Regions from separate parts of the Azospirillum fermentarium genome, predicted to be linked through region 2. Evidence: riboswitches for the same ligand, from Rfam matches in the RefSeq annotation. Region 2 holds a riboswitch; each other region holds the start of a gene.

Region 1 (5,410 bases), 170 kb from region 2:
GGCCTTGATCTCGATCTTGCCGAAGCGGGAGCGGTACATGCCGGTGTCCTGCTCCCCGTCGGGGGTGCCGGACGGGATGGGGCGGAAGGAGATGGCGGCGCACTTGGGCGGTTCCTTGCCCGCCGCCGCGGCCGCCGGCTGCGGCGCCAGAACCGCCGCCGCACCGGCCACCATCACCGCCCCGATCACCGCAGACGCAGAAAATGCCATGGCTTTTCCCCGGTTAAGATTTATTCCCAGGGGGGAGTATCGCCCATGGCCCGGCAAAGACAACCCAAACGTTTGTCTCAGGCCGCCACGCCGATGCAGGTCTGCTGCATGGCGGCGACCAGGGATTCCTTACCGCCGTCGCGCATGAACACCTCCACCGCCGTGACCGACAGGGTACGGCCCGATTTCAGCACCCGGCCGCGGGCGATCATCACCTCCCCCTTGGCCGGCGACATCAGATTGACCTTGAACTCCACCGCCAGCACCTCCGTCCCCGCCGGCATCAGGGAATAGGCGGCGTAGCCCCCGGCGTTGTCGGCCAGCATCGCCACCACGCCGGCCTGGAAGAACCCGTGCTGCTGCGTCAGGTCGCGGCGGAACGGCAGGTGCATTTCGCAAAAGCCCGGCTCCAGCCGTTCGATGGTCATGCCCAGCGCCGACACGATGGGCTGGGCGGCAAGACTGGCGCGGCAGCGCGCCTCCCACTCGGGATCACGGGGCTGAAAGTCGCTCATGGGGCGGGGGCGTCCTGGCTGGTGGTCCATACGGAAACGGATGGTCGCATCCCCTCCCCCGCCGATCAAGAGCCGATCAGGCCGAGCTGGGGGCTGGACGCCTCCGCCCCGAAGCGCTTGGGGATCCGCCCCGCCAGCCGCGCGTCACGTCCGGCCCGCACCGCCCCGGCCATGGCGGCGGCCATGCGCACCGGGTCGCGCGCCTTGGACACCGCGGTGTTGAGCAGCACCGCCGAGCACCCCAGTTCCATGGCCAGGGCGGCATCCGACGCGGTGCCGATGCCGGCGTCGAGGATCACCGGCACCGGGCTGCGGGCGCAGATGACCTCGATGGCGTGGGGATTCTGGATACCGAGGCCGGAGCCGATGGGAGCGCCCAGCGGCATCACCGCCGCCGCCCCGGCGTCGGCCAGCTTGCGGCAGGTCACCGGATCGTCGTTGCAATAGGGCAGCACAGTAAAGCCGTCGGCCACCAGGGTTTCGGTGGCGCGCAACAGCTCCTCCACGTCGGGATAGAGCAGTTCGCTGTCGCCGATCACCTCCAGCTTGACCCACTCGGTGCCCAGCGCCTCCCGCGCCAATTGGGCGGTCAGCACGGCGTCGCGGGCGGTCAGGCATCCGGCGGTGTTGGGCAGGAACAGCAGCCGGTCTCCCAGCGCGTCCACCAGGCTTTCCGCGTAGCCGTCCAGGCTGATGCGGCGGATGGAGGCGGTGACCACCTCCGCTCCCCCGGCCTCCAGCGCGTTCAGCATCACGGTGCGGCTGGGATAGCCGGCGGTGCCGAGGAACAGGCGCGACGTCAGCCGCCGTCCCCCGATGACAAGGGCGTCGTCGGTCATGAGCAACTCTCCGAGGTGTGGGAAGGGATGATCAGCCGCCCTGGAAGGCGCGCACGATGTCCACCGTGTCACCGGGGGCCAGCGGGGTTTCCCCCCAGCGGCCCCGCGGTACCACGGCGCCGTTCAGCGCCACGGCCACGCCGCGGGCCCCGGCCTCCAGGCCATGGGCGTGGGCCAGGGCGGCGACGGTCAGCCCCGCCGGGCACGGCTGGGGCTGACCGTTCACGCGGATGAAAGCGGCGGCGGTCATGCGGCACGCGCGGGGTGAAAACGGGACAGGGCGAAGGGGGTGGCCACGGCCGGCATCTCCCCCTCCAGGATCAGGGCGGCGATGGCCTGTGCCGTGATGGGGGTCAGCAGGATGCCGTTGCGGTGGTGACCGGTGGCATAGACCAGCCCGTCCAGCGGACCCGTGCCGAGGATCGGCGCGTCGTCCCGCGCGGTGGGGCGGAAGCCCACCCACGTCTCCTCCAGCGGCAGGTCGGCGATGCCGGGCAGCGCCCGCCACGCCCCCTCCAGCAGGGCCATCACCCCGCCGGCGGTCAGGCGTTCGTCAAACCCCGCCTCTTCCGTCGTGGCGCCGATGATCAGGCGCCCGTCGCGGCGGGGAATGAGGTAGGTGCCGGGGGTCCACACCACATGGGACAGGAGCGGGGCGGCGGCGCTCATGCGCACCGCCGCCATCTGCCCCTTGACCGGACGCACCGGGGGGCGGCCGGCGTCCGTCAAGCCCGGAAGATCCCGCGACCACGCCCCCGCGGCCAGGACCACCACATCGGCCGTTACGGCGGTATCCCCCACCGTTACGCCTGTAACACGCCCGTCCGTGTGGTTCAGACGGGCGACCGGCACGCCCGCCGACACCATGACCCCGGCGTTCACGCAGGCGCTGTGCAGGCCCGCCACCAACCGGCGGCTGTCAACCTGATGGTCTTCGTGACAAAAGATAGCACCGCCGATGCCGGGAGCAAGGAAAGGTTCACGATGCCGCACCTCGCTCCCCGGCAGCCATTCCACCGGCAGCCCCAGCCCCTTCTGAAAATCATAGAGGAACCGCACCCGCCCCAGATCGTCGGCGGTGCGGGCGATGACCATGGTGCCCTCGGTCCGCAGTTCCGGGTCGATGCCACCGGCGGCGTGCAGGTCGGCGGCAAAGCCGGGCCACAGCGCCTGACTGGCGCGGGCCAGGGGAACCAGCGCCTCCTCCCCCGGTTCGGATTCGACGCAGGCCGCCAGCATCCCGCCCGCGGCGTTGCTGGCCCCGCCGCCGACGGGGCCACGGTCGAACACCGACACCCGGCAGCCGGCCCGCGCCAGCGTCCAGGCGATGGACAGGCCGATCACCCCGGCGCCGACGACGGCGACGGACGGGTGGGAGGAAACGGAGAACGGACGGATGGCGGACGTGGGTGCGTCCATTGCGGTGGCTCCCTTCGCTGGCATTATCCAGACAGGTTCGATGGGTATGATCTCAGCCGCACGGACGGAACCGGGCGGCACCCCAGCCTATGGTCGGGCCGGATGGTGAACCCGCGTCCGCACCTTTGCAAGAAAAATCCTCAACCTTCCATGGCGCTGCATTACCGCAGCCCATCCCGCAAAGGCGTGATGCCCCCGCCGTGCTGGCCCGGTGCGGGCGCGGCTGGTATGGTGCCCGCCGCCCCGTTTCCCCCTTGTCTTCTTCCCCGGAAAGCCCACCCATGATCCCCTGCCCCTGCGGCTCCGGCCTTGACCTTGCGGGCTGCTGCGGCCCGTTCATCGCCGGCACCGCCGACGCCCCCACCGCCGAGGCGGTGATGCGCGCCCGCTACACCGCCTTCACCCAGGGCAACCTGGATTACGTGGAGTGCACCCACGCCCCCGAGATCGCCGCCGAGTTCAACCGCCCCGAGGCCGAGCGCGCCGCCGCCGAGGTGGAGTGGGACAGCGTGGAGATCACCGGCGGGGCGGAAGCCGGCGACGGCACGGCCACCGTGGATTTCACCCTGCGGTTCCGTCGGAACGGCGAGGACATGGTGCAGCGGGAACGCGCCCATTTCCGCCACGACGGGGGCCGCTGGCTGTACGTGCGCGGCGACCTGAACCCCAAGGCGCCGCCGCGCCAGGTGGTGAAGGTGGGCCGCAACGATCCCTGCCCCTGCGGGTCGGGGAAGAAGCACAAGAAGTGCTGCGGCGCCTGACCCGGTATCCGGCACCATGGCGATGGAGCACCGTTTCCACTGCACCGCCTGCGGCAAATGCTGCCACGGCTGGCTGCCCCTGACGGTGGACGAGGCCGTCGCCCACGCCGGTGATTTTCCCCTGGCGATGATCTGGGCGCCGGTGCGCAAGGGGGCCAGGTCCTTCGCGCTCGCCGCGCGCCTGGGCGCCACCGTGCGCCTGGACCGGCGGCAGGAGGTGGCGGTGCTGCTGATGCCCACCGTCTACATCCCGCCGGACATGCCGTGCCCGTTGCTGTCCGCCGACGGGCTGTTGTGCTCGGTCCACGATGCCAAGCCGCTGCGCTGCCGCACCATGCCCTTCTACCCCTATCAGGAGGAGGGGGAGCAGCGCCCGTACCTGACCCCGCGGGCGGGCTGGGCCTGCGACACGTCGGACGCGGCCCCGGTGGTGTACCGGGACAAGACGATCGTGGAGAAGGGTGATTTCACCCGCGAGCGTGCCGCCCTGGTGCAGCAGGCCCCGGCCCTGCGCGCCTATGCCGACATGATGGTGAAGGCCAGCCCGTCGCTGGTGGCGCTGCTGGCGAAGGCATCGCTGAACCCCATGGGCGGCAAGGTGCCGGTCAGCTTTTCGTCGTTCCTCAGCCTGTCGCGCACCATCGACACCCGCGCCTTCGCGGAACGGCAGATCCCGGTGCTGACGGATCACGCCGCCCGCACCGAAGGCAAACCGGAATGGGCCGAGTACCACGCTCATTACACACGCTTCGCCGCCGAGATGGAACGGTTCCGGCGGTAGACGCAAAAAAGGGCGGGGGGCGCCCGTCACGGCGCCCCCCGCCCCTTCATCCTGCGGATTACATGCAGGTGGCCTGGGCGGTCATCAGGATCTCGATGCCCTTGGCGTGCTTCTGGGTGGCGGCGGCGGCCTCTTCGGCCTTGCCGGCGGCCATGGCGCCGTTCACGGCCTTCATCGCGTCGATGGCGGCGGTGCGGTCGGCGCCGCTCAGCTTGGTGGACGCGCACTGGCACGACTTGACGGTCGGCTCCGACTTGTCGGTGGCGGTGCACAGCGCTTCGAAATCATCGGCAAAGGCCAGGGCCGGAACCGCCGCAACGGCGAAAGCAGCGACAAAAGCAATCTTCAGGGAGCGCATGGATATCTCCATTAATTTTGTGTGGACACCTTGTGCGCCTTGAAATCAAACCGCCTCAATTCAAATTTTTGATATTATTGTTTTCAAGAACAATATTCTCATAAAAAAATGTGGATTGTTTGTCCGCAACCGAGAGCGGGGTACCAACCACAGGGTACCGCAGCTTCATTCCCGATGATTTCAGTAGGATAGAAGCCCTTCTTTTGGAAAATTTGCCATTATAGATTTTCCCACCACGCTTTGTGGACAATCGGCCGCCCTCTTTCCCCGAGCATGGAGACGAAACGGATGCGGCGATTCGGAAAAACCCTCCGTATGGTGCCGCATGGGATCTGGATAATGAGGGTTATGGCAAAATCCCTCATTATGATCCCCGCATCGGGTTCCAAAGTGAGGGTTTTCATGAACCGCAACAGCCTTTGCCCAGCGGTTCGGACGCGGCTGCCCCGCCTTCCGATGGAAATCCTGAGTACGGACGGGCGGAAGCCGTGGGTGTTCGGCAGCGGCCCCGACATTCCCGAAGCCTG
Region 2 (5,410 bases):
TTCAGCGCCAGAAGGTTGGTCTGGCTGGCGATGGAGTTGATGAGCTGCACCACCTCGCCGATGCGTTCGGCGCTGGCCTGCAGGCCCTGCACCGTGACGTTGGTGCGCTCGGCGCTGGACACCGCGTCGTTGGCGATGGCGGCGGAGTGGTGAACCTTGGCCGCGATCTCTTCGATGGAGCCGGCAAGCTGGGCCGCGGCGGTGGACACCGACTTCACATTGTCCAGGATGGCGTCGGTGTCGGTGGCCGCACTGTGGGACTGGGCCGAGGCATCCTCGGCCACGCGGGCCATGGAGCCGGCGGATTCCGCCATGCCCTGGCTCGCCTGGGCGATGGCACCGACCAGGGTGCTGACCTTGGCCTGGAAACGGTCGGCCAGATCGACCAGGGCGCGCTTCTTGTCGGCCTCCGCCCGTTCGGCCTGGGTCGCCTGTTCGGCGTGCAGCCGCCCGATGGCTTCGGCGTTGTCGCGGAACACGCGCACCGCCCGCGCCATGGTGCCGATCTCGTCCCGCCGTTCGGTGGCCGGCACCTGGGCCTGGGTATCGCCCCCGGCGATGCGGTCCATGGTGCCGGCCATGGCGCGCAGGGGCCGGGCCACCATCACCCCGATCACCCCGTTCAGCAGCAGCACCAGACCCACCAGCACCGCGGCGGACACGGCGAGCTGGTGTTTCACCTGATCGGTGATGGCCGCCTTCTGCCCGTTCATGCCCCACGCCACGGCCAGCGCGCCCGACGCCTTGTCGCCGCGGTTGTTCAGCACCGGTACCGCCACCACCACGTGGTCGCCCACGGTGCGGACCTGCGGCTTCAGGCTGCCCAGCGCCGCGGTGATCATGTCTTCCTGCCGGCCCAGGTCGAAGGCGGGGTGGGCGGGGTTGCGGTAATCGGTGATGGTCCCGTCCTTGGCGTGGACCGCGCGCAGCGACGCCAGCTCCACCGCGTCGGATTTGGCGAGCGGGATGAATTCCGCCTCCACCGCGTTGCCGTCGCGGCCCACCACGCCGACGCGCACGGCGTTGGCCAGCATCTCCGTCTTGACCTTCGCGTCGTTGGTGGCGACCCGCACCGCTTCGGCCATCTGCATGTTGGCCGAGAGGCCGACGATCAGGGCGAAGCCCACCACCACCGCCGCCATGAAGCAGACGGTCACCTTGCGTCCAATGGTCCAGAAGCCGCTTCGTATATCTGATTGTTTGTCAGCAAAGCCGTTCATCTCGTCCCTTCCCGCAACCTTTTAACCCTGTATTAACCACCGGAATACACACGCCGAACCGTTGCCGCCCTGATGAGGCAGCACCGTTCTTCGACCGTATATTTAAATTTTATGATTCTTGTTTTGACGGACTGACCGCCGTCTTGATGATTGAGGCACTCAATCGAATCGCTTTTCAAGCGTATTTTCGCCCCCTATGCGCCCTCATGCCGCATTCGCAAAAAACGGTCCGAATCGGGCTTCGGACGATTTCTTTTGACAAGTTTGCCGGGAATGGCAAACCATCGCCCCGTTCCAGGGGGGTCCCGTTAGGGGGCTGAGATATCACCGGCCACGGCTTTTGGTTGCTGGCGACGTGATGACCCTTCGAACCTGATTCGGTTCATACCGGCGAAGGGAGGAACGGGGCGCACCCCCATGGCGGGGCTTTGTGCGGCCCGACAGACCGCATCCCAGCACCAGTATGGCACCGGATCTCCCACCCACACCGCGTGAGGAGACCATCCCGTGCCCCAAGACCTGACACCCGTCATCCCCCCCGCCCGCACCGTGTCCGCCGGCCCCATCGCCGGATCGCGCAAGGTGTATGCGTCGTGCGCCGCCCACCCGGACATGCGGGTGCCGCTGCGCGCCATCGACGTGGGCGGCGGTGAACCGTGCGTCATGCAATACGACAGCTCCGGCCCCTACACCGACCCGGACCTGGATATCGACACCGCCCGCGGCCTGCCCCATCTGCGGGCGCGGTGGATCCGGGACCGCAACGATGTGGAGGTCACCGCCGCCGGCACGCTGCGCGGGCTGGCCGGGCGGGCGGTGACCCAGATGGCCTATGCCCGCGCCGGCATCGTCACGCCGGAGATGGAATACATCGCCGTGCGCGAGAACCTGGGCCGGCTGACCGCCCCGGCCACCCGGTTCGACGGCGAACCCTTCGGCACGCCGCTGCCCGACCTCATCACGCCGGAATTCGTGCGGGCGGAGGTGGCGGCGGGCCGGGCCATCATCCCCGCCAACATCAACCACCCGGAAAGCGAGCCGATGATCATCGGCCGCAGCTTCCTGACCAAGATCAACGCCAACATCGGCAATTCCGCCGTCGTCTCGTCCATCGACGAAGAGGTGGAAAAGATGGTGTGGTCCATCCGCTGGGGGGCGGACACGGTGATGGACCTGTCCACCGGGCGCGACATCACCGAGACCCGCGGGTGGATTCTGCGCAATTCCCCCGTGCCCATCGGCACCGTCCCCGTGTATCAGGCGCTGGAGCGGGTCAACGGCAAGGCCGAAGACCTGACGTGGGAGGTGTTCCGCGACGTGCTGATCGAACAGGCGGAGCAGGGCGTTGACTACTTCACCATCCACGCCGGGCTGCGGCTGGCCCACATCCCGCTGACCGCCCGGCGGGTGACGGGGATCGTGTCGCGCGGCGGCTCGATCCTGGCGAAATGGTGCCTGTCCCACCACCGGGAGAATTTCCTCTACGACCGCTTCGCCGAGATCTGCGAGATCTGCCGCACGTACGACGTGGCGCTGTCGCTGGGCGACGGCCTGCGTCCCGGATCGCTGGCCGACGCCAACGACGCCGCCCAGTTCGCCGAGCTGGAGACGCTGGGCGAGTTGACGAAAATCGCCTGGGACCGCGACGTCCAGGTGATGATCGAGGGGCCGGGCCACGTGCCGCTGCACAAGATCAAGGAGAACGTGGAGCTGCAGCAGCGGCTGTGCCACGACGCGCCGTTCTACACCCTGGGGCCGATCGTGACCGACGTGGCCCCCGGCTACGACCACATCACCAGCGCCATCGGCGCGGCGATGATCGGGTGGTTCGGCACCGCCATGCTCTGTTACGTCACGCCCAAGGAGCATCTGGGCCTGCCCGACCGCGACGACGTGAAGGCCGGGGTCATCGCCTACAAGATCGCCGCCCACGCCGCCGACGTGGCCAAGGGGCACCCGGCGGCGCGGCTGCACGACGACGCCATGTCGCGGGCGCGCTTCTCCTTCCGGTGGAAGGATCAGTTCGCGCTGGCGCTGGACCCCGACACCGCCCAGGCGTTCCATGACGAGACGCTGCCGGCGGAAGGGGCCAAGACCGCCCATTTCTGCTCCATGTGCGGGCCGAAGTTCTGCTCCATGAAGATCTCGCAGGAGGTGCGCGACATCGCGGCGGACGAAGGCATGGAGGAGATGTCCCGCCGCTTCCGCGAGGGCGGCGGGGCCATCTACACCCCCGTCTAAGCCGGGGCGAAGGCGCCGTGGAACCCCAGCGGCAGGGGCGCGTCCAGCCACGCCTGCGCCACCGGGCCGGCGGACAGCCGGGCGGCGTCGAACAGCGCAAGGCCGGTGCGGGAGCGGTCCGCCGTCTCCCCCACCGCCAGCACGGTGCCCAGCAGCCAGCCGTCGCCCTCGGCTTGGCTGCCGGGGCGGGGGACGAAGACCATCTCTTCGGCGATGATGCCGGGGGGATGGTCGTACCGGTCCACCGCCCCGGTTTCCATGTCCCGCCGCACCACGGCCCCCAGCCACGGGCCGGTGCCGTCCACCCGCCGTTCCAGATGGAACAGCGCGCGGTTGCGCCGGCCCACCATCCGCGGGTCAACGCGGGGGAATTCCGCCAGACCGGCGCTCAGCGGTTCCACCGCCGTGCGCCCGTCGGGGTGAAGGGTGATGAGGGTGATGCGCGGCGGGGCCGAGTCCGCCCGTTCCCCCCGCATCACCAGCCGCAGTGTCCGGTCCACCAGCCCGGCGTCGGGGGCTAGGCAGAAATCGCAGCGGATGGTGCCGTCCGCCTCCTCCCACGCGTTGCCGAAGTGGAAGCCGAAGCCGGCGGGCAGTTCCCACCGCCGCACCACCGCCAGCGTGTCCTTGTCCACCGCCACCGCCCGCAGCGGCGCGTCGGGCTGCCAGCGGTGGGCGTCGAGGAACGGCACCGTGCCCCAGCGGGCCGGGTCGATGGTGTAGGGGGCCAGCAGGAACAGGATGTGCCGTTCGGTCACCGCCATGTCGTGCAGCATCCCTGGATGGCGCTCAGGGATCTCGGCGCAGCGTTTCAGGGCGCCGTCGGCCCCCACCCGCCACACGAACAGGCGCCCGCTGGGGTAATCGACGCCGAAGTTCCACACCGTGCCGTCCGGGTCGGTCTTGGGGTGGGCGGAAAAGGGCATGCCCGCCAGATCACGCCGCCACACCCGCTCCCCCGCCGTCGCCAGGGTGGCGGGGTCGAGGTCGTAGGCCGATCCCGCCTCCCACAGCGCCAGCAGTTTCCCGGCCAGGGGCAGGACGGAAATATTGGCCGGGTTCATGGCGTCGGGCGGGGTGCCGAAGGGCAGGCCGTCCCAGTGGGTGCCGAAGGCCCCGGTCAGTGCCCGCCCGGCGGCGGCCTCGGCCATGCGCTTGCGGGTGGCGACATAGCGGGCGCGGTAGGACACCCGCCCACCGCCGATGCCCCAGCGGTGGACCAGCCCGTCGCCGTCGAACCAGTGGCGGTAACGGCGCCCGCCCACGCTCTGGCTGCCCGGCCCGTTGCGGTAGAAGGCCCCGCGCAGCTCCGCCGGCCACGCGCCGGAAACGGCGGCATCGGCAACGTCCCGTTCCACCCCGTTGCCCTGCCAGCCGATCAGGCTGGGGTCGCGGGCAAGGGCGGCGTCGAAGGCGGCGGCCCAATCATCGCCATCGGTGGCGGCCAGATCGGCGGCGGCCAGCAGCGGTTTCAGGGGCACCCCGGCCAGCAGCGCCGCCCCGGCGGCGGCGCGCAGCAGGGTGCGGCGGTCGCACGGCATCACGGTCATCCTGGTCATCACCAGTCCTCCTCACGGCGTCAGGGCGACGGCGGTTTCCGCAACGCCGTCGCCGACGGTGACGGCCACGGCGTCGAATCCGGGTTTGCCGAAGGCGGCGGCGGGGTTGTTGGCGAAGCCGTACGCCTCGGTCGGGATGCCCACCAGATTGGTGGACAGCCGCCCGTCGCCGTCGGCATCCTGGAACACCGCGAGTGCGTAGCGTCCGGGGGCTAAGCCGGCGAACACGGCGGTCACCGTGCCCGCCAGCGGGGCAAGCTGTACGCCCGCCGTCCGCTCGTCGCGGGTGTACGTGTCGGGGGAGGCGTACAGGCCGGCCATCACCGTGCCGCCATGGGGCTTGACGTTGGCGATGGTTGCGCGAAGCTCTCCCGCAGCCGCGGGGGCGGC
Region 3 (5,410 bases), 1.7 Mb from region 2:
ATAGACCGCGCTGACGGCAAAGGCCCCCAGCCGCAGCCGCCCCACGTCCAGCCCCAGCGTGGCCGCGGTCAGCGGGTCGTCGCGCACCAGCGCCAGCGCCCGCCCCCACCGCCCGGACAAGAGCCGCGCGGCCACCATGCCGCCCACCGCCACCAGCCCCCACACCAGGGCGGCCAGCGGCAGCCCGCGCGGCACCGGATCGCCCGCCGCCCACACGCCCAACACCACGCCGGGCACCCCCGCGATGCCGTTGGCCCCGCCGGTCAGGTCCGGCAGGTTGACCGCCAGCAGCAACAGAACCTGCGCAATGCCCAGCGTCGCCAGGGCGAAGTAATGGGATTCCAGCCGCAGCACCGGCAGTCCCACCGCCACCGCCACCACCAGCGGCACCAGCAGCGACAGCGGAAACGTCACGGCAAAGCCCAGCCCCGCCGCCGTCCCCAGAATGCCGGTGACATAGGCCCCCAGCCCGAAGAACGCGCCCTGGGCCAACGACAGCGCCCCCCCGGCCCCGAACACGATCTGGAAGCCCATGGCCGCCAGCGCGTACACCCCCGCCACCGTCAGCACCCGCAGCCCATAGGGCGAGGCGCCGAACAGGGCATAGGCCAGCAGCACCAAGGCCCCCAGCGTCAGAACCACCGGTGATGATGCAAGCCGGAAATCACGCACGGCGCCGCGCCGCCTCCCCCAACAGCCCCTGCGGGCGCAGCACCAGCATCAGCAGCAGCGTCAGGTACAGCGCCCCCTGGGCCACCGGGTACGACAGCGCCGCCGACACCCCCACCTCGAACCCCGCGATGAGCAGCGCGCCCAGCACCGCCCCCGGCACCGATCCCCAGCCCCCCACCGTCACGGCGATGTAGGCTTTGAGGATCAGATCCCCCCCGGCGTGGGGCGTGACGAAATACTGGTTCGCCAGCAACAGCCCCGCCGCCCCGGCGTACGCCGAGCCGATGGCGAAGGTGGCGAGCACCATCCGCGTCACCGGAATGCCGCAGGCCCGCGCCATGTCGGGATCCTGCGCCGCCGCCCGCAGCCGCCGGCCCGTGTGGGTGTGGCCGAACACCCAGACCTGCAGCGCGATCAGCACCGCGGCGGCGGCGATCACCGCCAGCGACTGTTCCGGTGCGGTGACCCCGCCCCACAGGGTGACGGTTCCCCCCGACAGCAGCGGCGGGGCCGCCCTCGGCTCCCCGCCGAGCAGGGTGTTGGCGCCGTTCTGCAGCATGATGCCCACGGCGATGGTGGTGACGAACACCGCCACCGGCGGCTTGCGCCGCAGCGGCAGGTACGCCACCGCCGCCACCAGCACCCCAAGCCCGGCCATGAGCAGCAGCACCAGCGGCAGCAGAACCGCCCCCGGCACCGGCCCGACGGCATCCGCCGCCATCGGCCCCAGCACGGCGCCCAGCATCCCCCCGGCCATCACCAGATCGCCATGGGCGAAGTTGACCGCACCGGCGGCGTTCAGCACCAGCACGAAGCCCAGCGCCACCAGGGCATAGGCGGCCCCCAGCGCCGCACCGTTCAGGACAAGCTGCGCCAGCATCGCCTTTCTACTTCACAGCCCCATTCACCGCTCCATCGTACCGCTTGACCACCGCCGGCACCCGCGATGCCCCGTCGTAGCAGACGATGGCCGCCGAATGGGCCATGTTGCCGGTGCCGTCCGAGCGGTAGGTCATGGCCAGCCCCTCGTACGTCCCCGAGGCCAGCGCGGCGCGCACCTGCTCGGGCGTTTTGGCGCCCTTGCCCATGGCGTCCAGCACCATGCGCATGCCGTCGTACTGCCCGACGGCAAAGGCGTCGGGTTCGGCGTTGAAGGCGGCGCGGTAGGCGGCGGTGAACGCCTCCATGGCCGGGGTGCCGCCGGAGACGGGGGACGCCGCGGTTTCCGCGCACACGCCCTTCAACTCCGCCGGCTCCAGCAGGGCCGCGGTGCTGGGCTGGTGCATGGCCGAGCCGGCGACGATGGGCAGGCTCACCCCCGCCGCCGCCGCGGTGCGCACCATCAGCGCGGTGGGCGCGGAATGCAGGTGCAGCACCAGCACGTCCGGTTTCGCCTCCAGCGCCTTGGTCAGCACGGGCAGCAGATCCTTGGCCGCCGGGTCCACCCCCTCGGCGAACACCAGCGGCGCGCCCAGCGTTGCGAACGCCGGTTCCAGATGGGCCTTGCCGCTCTGGCCATAGGCGGTGGTCTGGTAGATCAGCGCCGGGCGGGTCTTGTGCAGTTCCTCCACCACATAGCGGGCATGGGCGCTCTTGGTCACCGCGTCGCCGGGGAAGAAGCGGAACACCCACGGGTTGCCGCGCTCGGTGATCGAAGCCGTGCCCGACACGGTGACCAGCGGCACCTTGTAATCCTGGGCCAGCGGCAGCATCGCCAGCATCTGCGTGCCCAGCATGCTGGCCGCCACCGCCGGCGGCGTGCCGCGGGACAGGGCGCGTTCCAGCGCCGTCGCCGCCGCCTCGGGCGAGGTGCCGGTGTCCACCACCTCCGCCGTCACCGACAGGGAGGCGGGGGCCTCCTTCACCGCCAGCACCGCGCCGTTGCGCTGGCTGGTGCCCTCCAGCGACAGGAATCCGGTCAGCGGCACCAGCACCGGCAGGCTTTCCGCCGCCGCCGGACCCGCAACCAAGGCCGCAAAAAGGGCCGACACACAGGACATCCGCCGCATCGCCACGCGCTCCACTCCCTCTTCGCCTCAGGCGACGGGGGGAACCCCGGCACGGGCCGGCCCATGGGGGTGCGGGCGGGGTGCGGGCTTCCGGCTCCCTTCGCTGGCATGATCCAGATCAGGTTCGATGGGTCTTCTCTCAGCCCCGGCCCGGCACGCACACGATCATGCCACCGGCGGGGCACCCCAGCCGTTCGAATGTGAACTGTCGCAACCCCGCCCCCGCCTGTCAAGACGGGCGGAAGGTCCGGTCTCGTGCGACAATACGCTGCTCGCCACCGTTGGGTGAGACACCGATCATACCGTTCCAATGCAAAGCGACGGCGCGCCCCTGCAACCGACGATGATGGGATCGAAGCGCCGCATTGGGAAGGAAACGTCATGGCCGCCACCCTCGCCGCCCCCCGTCCGTCCGCCCCCTCCCCGGCGCTGGACGACACGCCGCCCATCGACCGCGCCCTGTGGCGCATCGACGGCGATGCGGAACGGCGGCTGGCCGGCATGGCGCGCCCCCTGGACCCGGCCATCGACAAGGCGTTGGGGGATTTCTACCGTTTCGTCACGCAGAACCCTGCCACCGCCCCGCTGTTCCCCGACCCGTCGCGGGTGGAGCAGGCGCGGCGCGCCCACCACGCCCTGTGGCGGGATTTTTTCACCGGCGGGTTCGGCGACGGGTACGCCCAGCGCATCCGCACCGTGGGGCGGGTGCACCAGCGGGTGGGGCTGACGCCGGCCCAGTACATGGCGGGCTATGCCTTCATGCTGGAATCGCTGGTGCGCGACATCATCCTGACCAGCCGCAAACCCCAGGCCGCCGAGGATGCCGCCCTGTTGATCCGCACCGTGCTGATGGAGGCGGAAGCGGCGCTGTCCAGCTACATCCGCATCAACTCCGCCAGCGATTCCGAGGCGGAGATGCGGGAATTCGCCGACAGCTTCGAACGCGAACTGGGCGGGGCCGTCGATCTGGTCCGCCGCAACGCCACCGTGATGGAGGCGGCGGCGGACGAGGTGCTGGCCGCGTCCAACACCGTGTCCAGCCTGGGCGCCCAGGTCACCGCCGCGTCCCAGGACACCACCAGCCTGGCCGACAGCGTGGCCGACAGCGCGCGGGGCCTGTCGGAGTCGGTGGACGGCATCGCCCGGCGTGTGGAGCACGCGGCCCAGTCGTCCCGCGGCGCGTCGCAACGGTCGGCGCAGGCGCAGGAAAGTGCGGTGGCCCTGACCACCGCGTCGGAACGCATCGGGTCCGTCGTCACCCTGATCGAACGGATCGCCAAGGAAACCCGCCTGTTGGCCCTCAACGCCTCCATCGAGGCGGCACGGGCGGGTGACGCCGGCCGGGGATTCGCCGTGGTGGCGAACGAGGTGAAGACGCTGGCCGACCAGACCAACAACGCCACCAGCGACATCCGCACCCAAATCGAAACCATGCAGGGGTTCATCCGCGACACTGCCGCCATCATCCACGAGGTGGGCACCCAGGTGGACGCGGTGGCGACCGACATCGGCAACGTGACCGTCTCCGTCGCCGAACAGGCGGAGGTCACCCGCACCATTGCCGGCCACGCCGACACCATGGCCGACACCATGCGCCGCATGCACGGCAGCATCGAGGAGGTGGCGGCGTCCGCCGGCCACGCCACCGCCAAGGCGGGGGAACTGTGGGAAAACGCGTCCGTCATCGTCAAGCAGATCTACGGCATCCGGCGGCGGGTCACCGCCTCGCTGCGCGGCACCCATCTGGGCAACCGGCGGCGGGAGGAACGGGTGGCCGTGGACCTGACCTGCACCGGGGACGCGGGCGGCACGCCGTTCCGCGGGCGGCTGGACAACATCTCCACCGGCGGGTGCCAGGTGCGCGACATGACGCCCGCGCCGTCCGCCGGCCAGCCGCTCCGCCTGGACATCCAGAACCTCGGCCCCGCCACGGGTGCGGTGGTGGGGGTGGACGGCGACATGGTGCATGTGCGCTTCGATCCCCTGCCCCCGCCCTTCCTGGCCCGGCTTCAGCCGCTGATGGCCGAGGCGCTGGCGCGGGATGCCGAACTGACCGCCATCGCCCGCGATACCGCCGCCGCCGTCGGCGCCCTGTTCGAGACAGCCGTGGACCGGGGGGAGATCGGCATGGACCGGCTGTTCTCCGCCGATTACGCCGCCGTGCCCGGCAGCAACCCGCCGCAATACACCACCCCCTTCACCGACCTGTGCGACCGGGTGCTGCCGGGGTTGCAGGAGCCGGTGGTGGGCCGCAACCCGCGCATCGTGTTCTGCGTGGCGGTGGACCGCAACGGTTACCTGCCCACCCACAACCGTGCCTATTCCCAGCCCCAGCGGCCCGACGATCCGGTGTGGAACACCGCCAACAGCCGTCACCGCCGCCTGTTCGACGACAGCACCGGGCTGGCCGCCGCCCGGTCGCGCCAGCCGGCGCTGATCCAGACCTACCGCCGCGACATGGGCGGCGGGCGCATCGCGTCGATGAAGGACATCTCCGCCCCGGTCTATGTGAAGGGCAAGCATTGGGGGGCCGTGCGGCTGGGCTGCACGGCCTGAGCGCCCCCTTATTCCGGGTGCCCCACCGCCAAGGCCAGGATGTCGGCCAGATCGTGATCGGCGGCGATGTCCACCGGGGTGCCGGGCAGCAACAGCGCATCCGCCGGAGTGGGGCCGCCAACGGCGTCCAGCCGGCGGGACAGAAGCCGGAAGTACAGCACCACCAGCCGCGC
Region 4 (5,410 bases), 2.4 Mb from region 2:
CGGTGCGAACGAAATACTATGCACCGGGGGCAATCACGCGGCCTGTAGGGTGTGTCATGTATTACAGCACGCAAGTTACCGGACCCGGCAGCAGCGCCAGCACCGTGGCGACGCCGGTCACCAAGAAGACCACGGACGCCAAGGCTGCGGATGCCAAGGCCGCGGCAACCACGTCCGCGGCTACGCCGGCATCGTCCAGCCCGGCCTACACCATCAGCCAGTCCATGGAATCCCTGCTCGACGCCATGTCGGGCAAGGCGCCGGCCAAGACCCAGGACGACAGCGGCACCGCCACCGATTCCTCGGGCGGCGGCTCGTCCTCGGCGCCGTCGTCCTCGTCGGCCAACGCGGGGCTGAAGCGGGCGACGGACGCGCAGCGCTACATGCAGGCGGCGGCGGACCAGGGCAAGCAGGTGGCCAGCTTGCTGAACAAGGCGGTCAGTTCGTTCAAGAGCGATCTGGGCTCCATGCTCAGCGGCCTCGGCATGTCCGACGACAAGGTCAAGGACGCCATGGGCAGCTTCGACGACGCCATGAACTCCAAGATGGCGAACATGGACTTCAGCAACATGGCCGTCGATATGCAGACGGCCCGGTCGCAGTGGACCATCGAATCCCGCGGCATCGAGCTGAAGATCAAGGACGGCGACCGCGAGGTGTCGATCTCCTTCGCCAAGTCCACGCTCGACTTCCGCAAGGATGAGCAGAGCGCATCCGCCGTGTTCGGCGCCAACGGCGACATGACCAAAGCCATGTTCGGCCAGTCCACCACCACCGCCACGGCCAAGGCCACCGGCATCATCGTGCGGGGTGCGGAGAACTTCAGCTCGGACGAGATGAAGAACATCCTGGGCAAGCTGACCGACATGGCGTCGAAGGGTGGCGGCATGAAGGGATTGGCCACCCTGTCCCCCTCCACCGATTCCAAGGGGGTCATGCACCTGAACGTGGACCTGTCGGTGCCGGTGGACGGCTTGAGCAGCGGCAGCAGCGCGGCAGCGGCCTCGACGGCGGCGGATTCGTCCGCGTCGTCGTCCACGCCCGCGGCCTCGTCGGTGAACATCAGCGCCTGACGGGTGCAGCACCGATCATGGGAAGAGAAGGGCCGGCGGTACCCATCGCCGGCCCTTTTTCTGTTCACTTCACCGGCAAGGTGACGGCGTAGGCGTCCACCGGCAGCACCGTGCCGGTCAGGCCGCGGGCCTTCAGGAACTCGGCGAAGCGGGTGTAGCGGGCCGGGTCCAGTGCTGCCGGGTTGTTGGCGAAGCGGGGCAGGGTGTCGGCCCAGGCGCGGCGGTTCAGATCGTCGTTCAGCTCCGGGCGCCCCTTGACGAAGGCGGCGTGGGCCGGTTCCTGGTGGTTCAGGATGTAGAGCGATGCACGCTCCACCGCCCGCACCAGCCGCGGCAGGCGGGGATCGTCCAGCTTGGCCTTGTTGGCGACCAGGACCAGTTCGTCATAGGGCGGCACCCCCTCTTCCTCGGGGAAGAAGGCGCGGCCGGGGCGTTCCTCAAGCGCCATCTGGTTCAGTTCGAAATTGCGGAAGGCGCCGATCACCGCGTCCACCTGACCCGACAGGATCGACGGCGACAGGCTGAAGTTCACGTTGACCAGCGACACGTCCTTCAGCGACAGGCCGTTCTTTTCCAGCATGGCGCCCAGCACGGCATCCTCGAACCCGCCGACCGAGAAGCCGACCTTGCGGCCCTTCAGATCCTTCACGCTCTTGACCGGCCCGTCGGCCAGGACGACGACGGAGTTCAGCGGCGTGGACACCAGCGTGGCGATGCGCACCAGCGGCAGCCCCTGGCCCACCTGCACCTGAAGCTGCGGCTGGTAGCTGACCGCCACGTCGGCTTGGCCGGCGGCCACCAGCTTGGGCGGGTCGTTGGGATCGGCGGGGGCCACCAGTTCCACGTCGAGCCCTTCGTCGGTGAAGAAGCCAAGCTCCTTGGCCACCACCAGCGGGGCATGGTCGGGGTTGACGAACCAGTCCAGGATCAGCGTCAGCTTGTCCGCCGCCGCCGCGGGCACCGCCGCGCACAGACCGGCGGCCAGCACCACCGCGGCCATCACATGCTTCATCGTGTGGGTTCCTCGTTGAGGGTTGCTTCATCGGGCTGCCAGGGCAGGGCACGGCGCAGCAGCGCGTCCACCCCGGCGTAAAGGGCGATGGCGAACACCGCCAGAATTGTCAGGGCGGCGAACATCACGTCGGTCTGCATGCGGGCGTTGGCGTGCAGCATCAGGTATCCCAGCCCCGCCGACGACCCCACCCATTCGCCGATCACCGCACCGATGGGGGCCACCGCCGCCGCCACCCGCACGCCGGACGCCAGCGCCGGCAGCGCCGCCGGCAGCCGCACCCGCCACAGAACGGCGGCGGGGGCCGCACCCATGGTGCGGGCCAGATCGACCCAGCCGGGATCGGTGCGCCGCAGCCCGTCGAACAGGGCGGTGGTGACGGGGAAATAGATGATCAGCGTCGCCATGGCGATCTTCGACGCCATGCCGTACCCCAGCCACAGCACCAACAGCGGCGCCAGGGCAAACACCGGGATGGCCTGGCTGACCACCAGCAGCGGCAGCAGCCAGCGCCGTGCCGGGCGGAACCCCGACAGCAGCAGCGCCGACGCCCCCCCCAGCGCCACCCCCAGCCCCAGCCCGGCCACGATTTCGGCCAGCGTCCACAGGGCGTGATGGGCCAGCAGCGGGGCCTGGGTCCACAGGGCCTCGGCCACCCGTCCGGGGCCGGGCAGGATGAAGCGGGGAACGTCGGTCAGCCACACCACCCCCTGCCACAGCGCCAGCAGCACGGCGGCGGTGACGGCCCCGCGGATGATGCGGATCATGCCGCCAGCCTCCGCAGCACCTCGGCGTGCAGAGCCATCACCGTGGCGGGATCGCGGGGCGGGGGGCCGGGCGGTTCCAGCGCCGGGCCGATGGCGGCGGGGCGCCCGCTCATCACATGGACCCGGTGGGACAGGCGCAACGCCTCCAGCGGGTCGTGCGTGACAAGAAGGACGGTGCGTCCGGCCAGCATGGTGCCGGCCAGATCCTGAAGCCGCAGGCGGGTGATGGCGTCGAGCGCCGAGAACGGCTCGTCCATCAGCACCACGGGCCGGTCCTCCATCAGCGTGCGGGCCAGCGCCACCCGCTGCCGCTCGCCGCCCGACAGGGCCGCGGGCCGGTCCCGCTCCCGCCCCGCCAGCCCGACGGCGGCCAGCAGCCCGCGGGCGCGGCTGCGGACGGTGGCGGTCAGCGCCTCTCCCCGCAGCCGGGCGCCCAGCGTCACGTTGTCCAGCAGCGCCAGCCACGGCAGCAGCAGATCCTGCTGCGCCATATAGGCCACCCGTCCGGCCAGCGGGGTGCCGTCGGAGGTTTCGATGGCGGTGGGCGGTTCGGGGGTGTCGAGCCCGGCCAGCAGCCGCAGCAGCGTGGTCTTTCCCACCCCGCTCGGCCCCAGCAGGCTGGTGATGGCCGCCGGCTCCAGGCTCAGGCCCAGCCCGTCGAACAGGCGGGCGCCGCCGCGGGTCAGCCGTGCCCGGGCGATGGATAGGCCGAGGGGGGCCGGGACCGACGGCCCAGCCCGCAGGACATCATGCATGGCTCACTGATCCCTACGCCGGTATGAACCGGATCAGGTTCCAGGGGTCGCCTCCGCAGGGGTGCGGAGACCTCTCAGCCGCCAGCCGGCTCCCCCCAGTGATTGAGGCAGAGACTATGGCGCGGCGGGCCGGGAACGGCAAGGGGGTCTGCCCAGGGCAATCGGGTGAAGGAGTGCGTGACAACGGGTCGGAGTTCTGAATCGATGCCGTGCCTTGGCATCGACACTGGCGGGCATGATGGACGCGACCGGGGCGCTGGGTGAGACGATTGTTTTTCTGGATCATTTTCGTGCGCTGCCGGACCCTCGGCAACGCGGTAAGGTGATCTACCCGTTGGACGAGGTGCTGTTGCTGTGTCTGCTGGCGGTGTTGGCGGGAGCGGAGAGCTTTGTCGAGATCGCCCGCTTTGGGACTAAGAAGCTGGCGTTTTTGCAGCGGTTCCGGGCCTTTGCCCACGGAACTCCGTCGCATGACCAACTGGGCGACATCTTCGCCACGCTGGTCGCCGAGCACTTCCAGCGCTGCTTCGTCGCCTGGGTTGCCGCCCTGACCGGCGCCCCCGCCGAGGTCATCGCCATCGACGGCAAGACGGTGCGGCGGTCGCACCACAAGAGCGCCGGCAAGGGGGCCATCCACATGGTTTCCGCCTTCGCCGCCCGGCAACGGCTGGTGCTCGGGCAGGTCCAGGTCGCCGCGAAGGCGAACGAGATCGTCGCCATTCCCAAGCTGCTGGAAATGCTGAGCATCGAAGGTGCCATCGTCACCATCGACGCGATGGGCTGCCAGCGCGGCATCGCCACGGCTATCCTTGCCAAGAAGGCCGACTACCTTCTGGCTCTCAAGGGCAACCAGGGCAGCCTGCGCGAGGACGTCGAACTGTTCGTGATCGAACAGAAAGAGCGCGGCTTCCCGGACACCACGATCAGCCGGCACCAGACGGTTGACGGCGACCATGGCCGCATCGAAACGCGCACCACCACGGTCATTCACGACGTCGCCTGGCTACAGGAGCGCCACAATTGGCCGGGGCTGAACAGCGTCGTCATGGTCGAAAGCCGGCGCGACATCGGCGACAAATCCGAGGTCGAAACCCGCTTCTACATCGCTTCCCTGGTGCTCCTGGCTGCCCAACTGGGGCCGATCATTCGCAGCCATTGGGCGGTGGAAAACAGCCTGCACTGGGTCATGGACATGATCTTCCGTGACGACGAATGCCGCATCCGTACCGAGCACGCCCCCGCCAACTTCACCACCATCAAGCACATGGCCCATAACCTGCTCCGAAGAGCACCGGGCAAGGACTCCCTGCGCATCCGCCGGAAGCTCGCTGCTTGGGACGACGACTTCCTGGCCAGTCTCATCACCTCATAAACCCTTCACCCGATTCCCCTGGGGCTGCCCGCCTAATCCATCAGCCGCCCCCAGCTTCCCGCCACGGGGCCGAAACCGGCGGCGTTCACCCGCCCGTGCAGCGTCCACGGCAGCTCCAGGCGCTGGCCGGCATCGCGTCCGATGCTGCGGGTGGTGACGGCGGCGCCGCCCGCCGCCAGGCCGTCGGCCATGCCCAGCCCCATGGCGCCCAGCGGAACCGTCAGCCGCAGCCCATGGTCGATGCGTCCCTCCGACAGGCCGTAAGCGGCGGCCAGCGCGTTGCCGCCGGTGTGCGGCCCGTCGGTCCAGGTGACATGGGCCCCCACCGCAATCCCGTTGTCGAAGCGGTGCGACAGGTCCAGCGTGGCGCCCCGGTCGCGGCCCAGATAGCGCCCGGCGCGCAGGGTGGCGGTGCTCATGCCGTCGCCGGA

What was found. A riboswitch is a leader RNA that binds a small molecule or an ion and turns the genes downstream of it on or off. The one in region 2 is predicted to bind thiamine pyrophosphate.
Region 1: it holds a riboswitch for thiamine pyrophosphate, as region 2 does, so the genes downstream of both, thiO (glycine oxidase ThiO) here and thiC (phosphomethylpyrimidine synthase ThiC) in region 2, are expected to answer to the same signal.
Region 3: it holds a riboswitch for thiamine pyrophosphate, as region 2 does, so the genes downstream of both, M2352_RS08975 (ABC transporter substrate-binding protein) here and thiC (phosphomethylpyrimidine synthase ThiC) in region 2, are expected to answer to the same signal.
Region 4: it holds a riboswitch for thiamine pyrophosphate, as region 2 does, so the genes downstream of both, M2352_RS12160 (ABC transporter ATP-binding protein) here and thiC (phosphomethylpyrimidine synthase ThiC) in region 2, are expected to answer to the same signal.

The regions. Positions count from the first base shown of each region.
Region 1 is NZ_JAOQNH010000001.1:304,616-310,025, forward strand. It holds gene M2352_RS01510 (hypothetical protein) at 1-210, opposite strand, end outside; gene M2352_RS01515 (PaaI family thioesterase) at 288-725, opposite strand; gene thiG (thiazole synthase) at 791-1,564, opposite strand; gene thiS (sulfur carrier protein ThiS) at 1,596-1,814, opposite strand; gene thiO (glycine oxidase ThiO) at 1,811-2,983, opposite strand; TPP riboswitch at 2,976-3,078, opposite strand; gene M2352_RS01535 (YchJ family protein) at 3,265-3,744, shown strand; gene M2352_RS01540 (YkgJ family cysteine cluster protein) at 3,761-4,525, shown strand; gene M2352_RS01545 (hypothetical protein) at 4,584-4,883, opposite strand.
Region 2 is NZ_JAOQNH010000001.1:138,850-144,259, reverse strand. It holds gene M2352_RS00720 (methyl-accepting chemotaxis protein) at 1-1,157, opposite strand, end outside; TPP riboswitch at 1,507-1,636, shown strand; gene thiC (phosphomethylpyrimidine synthase ThiC) at 1,728-3,461, shown strand; gene M2352_RS00710 (carotenoid oxygenase family protein) at 3,458-5,020, opposite strand; gene M2352_RS00705 (DUF2141 domain-containing protein) at 5,033-5,410, opposite strand, start outside.
Region 3 is NZ_JAOQNH010000001.1:1,867,635-1,873,044, reverse strand. It holds gene M2352_RS08985 (branched-chain amino acid ABC transporter ATP-binding protein/permease) at 1-672, opposite strand, end outside; gene M2352_RS08980 (branched-chain amino acid ABC transporter permease) at 665-1,552, opposite strand; gene M2352_RS08975 (ABC transporter substrate-binding protein) at 1,560-2,672, opposite strand; TPP riboswitch at 2,760-2,880, opposite strand; gene M2352_RS08970 (methyl-accepting chemotaxis protein) at 3,063-5,237, shown strand; gene M2352_RS08965 (helix-turn-helix domain-containing protein) at 5,246-5,410, opposite strand, start outside.
Region 4 is NZ_JAOQNH010000001.1:2,584,662-2,590,071, reverse strand. It holds gene M2352_RS12175 (hypothetical protein) at 57-1,073, shown strand; gene M2352_RS12170 (ABC transporter substrate-binding protein) at 1,138-2,085, opposite strand; gene M2352_RS12165 (ABC transporter permease) at 2,082-2,852, opposite strand; gene M2352_RS12160 (ABC transporter ATP-binding protein) at 2,849-3,607, opposite strand; TPP riboswitch at 3,600-3,713, opposite strand; gene M2352_RS12155 (ISAs1 family transposase) at 3,846-4,979, shown strand; gene M2352_RS12150 (YjbH domain-containing protein) at 5,012-5,410, opposite strand, start outside.